DNA from 2 places in the Caballeronia sp. LZ024 genome. Region 1 is predicted to be linked to the other one. Evidence: riboswitches for the same ligand, from Rfam matches in the RefSeq annotation. Region 1 holds a riboswitch; the other holds the start of a gene.
The links. Region 1 has a riboswitch for glycine ahead of gcvT (glycine cleavage system aminomethyltransferase GcvT). Riboswitches for the same ligand answer to the same signal wherever they lie in the genome.
Positions count from the first base shown of each region.

Region 1 (2,817 bases):
CGCGATCGCGACGAGCCAGTCCGAGCGCGCGCAGGCCGATTATCCGAAGGCGGCGATCGTCGCTGATTTCGACGCGCTCGTCGCCATCGACGAAATCGAATGCATCGTGATCGCGACGCCCAACGACACGCACTTCGACCTCGCGCGCCGGGCGCTGGAAGCGGGCAAGCACGTGGTCGTCGACAAGCCAGTGACGCTGTCCGCCGCCGCCGCACGCACGCTCGCCGATCTCGCGGCCGCGCGCGGCCTGCTGTTCGCGCCCTTTCACAACCGGCGCTGGGACGGCGATTTCATCACGTTGCGCGCGCTGATCGAAAGCGGGCGGCTCGGACGCGTGACGCATTTCGAATCGCATTTCGACCGTTTCCGCCCGAAAGTGCCGCAGCGATGGCGCGAGGAAACGTCGCGCGGAGGCGGTCTGCTGTTCGATCTCGGGCCGCATCTGATCGATCAGGCGCTCACGCTGTTCGGCGCGCCGCAGACCGTTTTCGCGACGGTCCGGCAGCACCGCGACCACGCGCACGCGCCAGATTACGTGCATCTGCTGCTCGGCTACGGCGACAAGGAAGTCGTCCTGCACGCTACCGCGCTCGCGGCGCTCGAACCGCCGCGGTTTTCCGTCCACGGAACGCGCGGCAGTTATGTGAAGAACGGGCTCGACACGCAGGAAGATCAGCTGAAAGCGGGCCTGCGTCCGGGCGACGCCGAATTCGCAAAAAATCCGCCCGGCCTCCTGCGCGAAGTCGACGGCGATCACGATCTGCGCCAGGAATTCGCCACGCGCGACGGCGCCTACGCCGACTACTATCGCGCGCTGGCAGCGTCGATCCAGGACAAGAAGCCGTTCCCGGTTTCGGCGCAGGACGCGGTCGACGTGATGACGATCATCGAACTCGCGATGGAAAGCGACGCCGAAGGGCGGCGCGTGGCATTCAGGCGGCTGTGAAGCCCGGGCGGCGTGCCACTCGGCGGTTTCCTAATCTGTTTGACAAGCCTAATACGGTCGCGTAAATTCGCCGCACGCGTCGGGAGAGCGCGTGGCCGCAGGTTTTGCGCGCCGCGCCGCCGAAGGGGCACACCCGCAAACTCTCAGGCAAAAGGACCGGCCGCGTCGAGGAAATCGTTCGTTCAGAACCGTTTCTTCGCACTCTGGAGAGCGGCACGGCCGGGATGGAAACAATCGGCTGGTGCCCACCGAAGGGGCGCGCGATGGGCCGCATACCGGGTCCGCGCAATCTCTCAGGTACCGAGGACAGAGGGGTCATGCTTCGATCCGCCACGCGGTTTGGGCTTTGCATGCTGCATTTGCGATCACGCAAAGACGCAGCCTGAAAAGCCGAAACCGCCGGTGAAGTCGAAGCATGGCCTTTTTTGTTTTTGCGACCCGAGGCCCCGATGACCGAACTTCAACACACGCCCCTCCACGCCGCTCACCTCGCGCTCAACGCGCGCATGGTCGACTTCGGCGGCTGGGACATGCCCGTCAACTACGGCTCGCAGATCGACGAACACAAGGCCGTGCGCACCGACGCCGGCATGTTCGACGTGTCGCACATGCGCGTCGTCGATTTCACCGGCGGCCCGGTGCGCGACTTCTTCAAGCTCGCGATCGCCAATAACGTCGACAAGCTCACCACGCCCGGAAAGGCGCTCTACTCCTGCCTGCTCAACAGCAAAGGCGGCGTGATCGACGACCTGATCGTCTACTTTTTCGCCGAAGACCATTTTCGCGTCGTCGTGAACGCGAGCACCGCCGAGAAGGACATTGCGTGGTTCGGCCAGCTGAACGCCGAAGGCGAATTCGGCCTGACGATCACGCCGCGCCGCGATCTGGCGATCGTCGCCGTGCAGGGTCCGAACGCGCGCGAAAAAGTCTGGCAAGTGGTGCCGGAGACGCGCGCCGCGACCGAATCGATCAAGCCGTTCAACGCCGTGACGTTCCCCTCGACGCCCTTCGGCGAACTGATGCTCGCCCGCACCGGCTACACCGGCGAGGACGGCTTCGAGATCCTCGTGCTGGACGCGCACGTCGAAGCGCTTTGGGACGCACTGAAGGCGCAGGGCGTGAAGCCCGCAGGCCTCGGCGCACGCGACACGCTGCGGCTCGAAGCCGGCATGAACCTCTACGGCCAGGACATGGACGAAAACGTCTCGCCGCTCGACGCGGGCCTCGCGTGGACCGTCGACATGAAATCGTCGCGCGATTTCATCGGGCGCACGGCGCTCGAAGCGGACGGCCAGAAGTCGAATTTCGTCGGACTGATTCTGCACAAGGAAAACGGCCGCGCCGGTGGCGTGCTTCGTGCTCACCAGAAAGTCGTCACGCCGGCGGGCGAGGGCGAGATCACGAGCGGCACGTTTTCCCCGTCGATGCAGGAATCGATCGCGTTCGCCCGGGTGCCGGCGAGCGTGAATCCGGGCGACGTCGTGCAGGTCGTGATCCGCGACAAGCAACTTCCCGCTAGCGTGGTAAAACTGCCCTTCGTGCGCAACGGCAAGGTGCTCGCGAGCCTCTGACGAGGCCGCGCCGCACGGCGCAGCGCATGTCCGAACCCTACTCTCAAGAACCACGCACAGGAGCATCCAATGAGCATCCCGGCCGAACTGAAATACACCGAATCGCACGAATGGGTCCGCACCGAAGCTGACGGCACGCTCGCCATCGGCATCACCGATCACGCGCAGGAAGCGCTCGGCGACATCGTGTTCGTCGAACTGCCGGCGGCGGGCAAGACCGTGACGGCGGGCGACGCGATCGCGGTCATCGAATCGGTGAAGGCGGCGTCCGACATCTACGCGCCGGTCTCGGGCGAAATC
Region 1 is NZ_JARUXL010000001.1:3,338,563-3,341,379, forward strand. Features, by position in the region: gene QCE48_RS15115 (oxidoreductase) at 1-946, shown strand, start outside; glycine riboswitch at 1,017-1,116, shown strand; glycine riboswitch at 1,140-1,266, shown strand; gene gcvT (glycine cleavage system aminomethyltransferase GcvT) at 1,396-2,517, shown strand; gene gcvH (glycine cleavage system protein GcvH) at 2,587-2,817, shown strand, end outside.

Region 2 (2,817 bases), on a different contig from region 1:
CGTCGCGCAATTGCTGTTTCTGGAAGCGGAGAATCCCGACAAGGATATCGCCCTTTACATCAACTCGCCGGGCGGCTCCGTCTACGACGGGATGGCGATCTACGACACGATGCAGTTCGTGCGCCCCGACGTCTCGACGCTCTGCACCGGCTTCGCGGCGAGCATGGGCACGTTCCTGCTGAACGCGGGAACGAAGGGCAAGCGCTTCGCGCTGCCCAACGCGCGCATCATGATCCACCAGCCGTCGGGCGGCTCGCAGGGCACCGCCGCCGACGTCGCGATCCAGGCGCAGGAAGTCCTGTACCTGCGCGAGCGTCTGAACGCGATCACGGCGGAGCGCACCGGCAAGACGGTCGAAGAGATCGCGCGCGACACCGACCGCGACAACTTCATGTCGGCGGTCGAGGCGCGCGACTACGGACTGATCGACGAAGTGCTGGCCGGCCGCCGCGAGTGAACCTTCGTGCGTGTTACGAGCGCACCGGCGCGGGCCGGGATGTGCGTACGCCCGCGGGCTTGCGGCGGCCCGCGCCGTGCTGGATCGTCTCGGCGATCGACTCGGCCGTCGCCGCCGACAGCGTCCAGCCGAGATGCCCGTGCCCGGTGTTGTAGTACACGCCCGGAAGCTTGCCGGCGCCGACCCGCGGCAGCATGCTCGGCAACATCGGTCGCAGGCCGGCCCACGGAATCACGCGCGCGGTCGAGACCTGCGGGAAGAGACGCCGCGTCCAGTCGACGAGCGGCGCGACGCGGTCCGCGCGAATATCGCGATTGAAGCCGTTGATCTCGGCCGTGCCCGCGACGCGAAAGCGATCGGCACCGAGCCGGCTCGTGACGATCTTCGCGTTGTCGTCGAGAAGGCTGACCCAGGGGGCCGCGTTCTGGCTCTGTTCATCGTCGAGACAGACGGTGATCGAATAGCCCTTCACCGGATAGACGTTAACCTGGTCGCCCAGCATGCCGGCGAACGCGCGGCTTTGCACGCCCGCACACACGACGACCTGCTCGAACACGTCGGCGCGCCGTTCTCCATCGTGGCGGGCGTCGATCGAGATGCGCGCGTCGCCGCCCTGCCGGATCGACTCGATCTGCGTGTCGTAGCGGAATTCGACGCCGTAACGCGCGCAGGCATCGGCGAGACCGCGCGTGAACTTGTGGATGTCGCCGGTCGAATCCGACGGCGTGAAGAAGCCGCCATGAAACTCGCCCTGCAACGCGGGCTCGATGCGGCCGATCTCGCTCGCGCCGACCGCATGGCGGTCGAGGCCGCCTTCGCGCAGCAGCGCGTTGACCTTCGCGGCGGCGTCGTAGTCTCGGCGATCCTTGTAGATATGAAGGATGCCGCGCCGTTCCAGGTCGAACGCGATGCCTTCGCGCTCGGCGATCGAAAAGAGATGCTCGCGCGCGGCAAGCGCGAGGCGCACGGTCTCGATGGTGTTCGCGCGGTAGTTCGGAATCTGGCGCAGGAATTCGCCCATCCACGAATACTTGTGCCACGAGGGCGACGGATTCATGAGCAGCGGGGCGTCGCGCGTGAGCATCCAGCGCAGGCCCTTCAGCACGGTGGCCGTGCGGTTCCAGACTTCGGCGTTGCTGACGGAGAGCTGGCCGCCGTTCGCGAACGACGTTTCCATCGCCGCATAGCGATGACGTTCGTAGACGGTAACCTGGAAGCCGCGGCGGGCGAGGGCGTAAGCGGTGGTGACGCCGGTAATCCCGGCGCCGATGATGGCGATTCGTGACATGACATGGTCCAGATCGAATTGAGCATCGCCGGATGCCTTCGACCGCGCTCATTGCGCGAGTCGGCTTCCGGCGCCGATGCCCCATCTGTCCATGTACCTGAGAGTTTCTCTTACGCCAGTGAAACGCTGAAGCGGTGATGCGGCGGAAGATCCCCTTCGGTGGGCGCGTCGCGCCTCTCTCCAGATCGTTCCTGCGGCGCGGTCCTTGGGCCTGAGAGTTTCCGGGGCGGTTGCTCCGTCGGCGTCGTCATCAGTTGCCTTGACGATCTCTCCCGCGCTGCATGTCGAGAACAGGTGCAAGGTAACGTCCGCGATTATTGTTGGCAAGTCTTTTCGGCTTCACGACAAAGCCGCGTGCGCGCAAGCGCTTGCGCGGCATCGCGACGCAGACGGCGCCGCACGACCGTCCTCAAGTTTGTTCTGCATGCGCCGAAAACTGGTCAATGGAACAAGACGAAGACCTCCCGCTCGGCCGCATGCATCCGCTCCGTGGCGAAGCATTTGCTCTCGCGCTGAGCATCGAGACGATTCGGCGCGCGCGCGGCCGGAGCAATCCCCGCGATTTCGCACTCGGCTCGCCGCAGTGGGAAAAGGTCAGCCTCGATTTCGCACGCGACATCCGCTGGGCGCTCGGGATGAACGACGAGGACGACGACGAGTCGCAACAGTAAGCCGGTTTGTTACATGTAGACCAACCGGACCGCGCCGGCTGGCTGGGCGCGCAATGGTTTGCGCAATAGTTACCTGGAAATTCTTTCCATCCGAAAAAAACGTCTGAAAACCCATTGCTAATCGTTTGCGGCGACTTTAGACTCCGATCCATCCTGTTACGAAATGTAACGAATGTTACGGGAAGCGGTCCAGAACGACCGTTCGCCCAGCCAGACCGGAGACGCCATGCAAACCGCCGAGACTTCAGAAGCGATTCGCGAGATCAACCTTTCGTACATCATGCTGGCCCAGCGCCTGTTGCGTGAAGACCGCGCGATCGGCATGTTCCGCCTCGGGCTGTCGCGGGAGATCGCCGACATCCTGGCGAACCTGACGCTCGCGCAGGTGGTCAAGCTGGCTG
Region 2 is NZ_JARUXL010000004.1:37,760-40,576, forward strand. Features, by position in the region: gene clpP (ATP-dependent Clp endopeptidase proteolytic subunit ClpP) at 1-457, shown strand, start outside; gene QCE48_RS22350 (D-amino acid dehydrogenase) at 471-1,745, opposite strand; glycine riboswitch at 1,829-1,931, opposite strand; glycine riboswitch at 1,935-2,030, opposite strand; gene QCE48_RS22355 (hypothetical protein) at 2,114-2,416, shown strand; gene flhD (flagellar transcriptional regulator FlhD) at 2,643-2,817, shown strand, end outside.
Region 2: another riboswitch for glycine. It lies ahead of QCE48_RS22350 (D-amino acid dehydrogenase); the one in region 1 lies ahead of gcvT (glycine cleavage system aminomethyltransferase GcvT).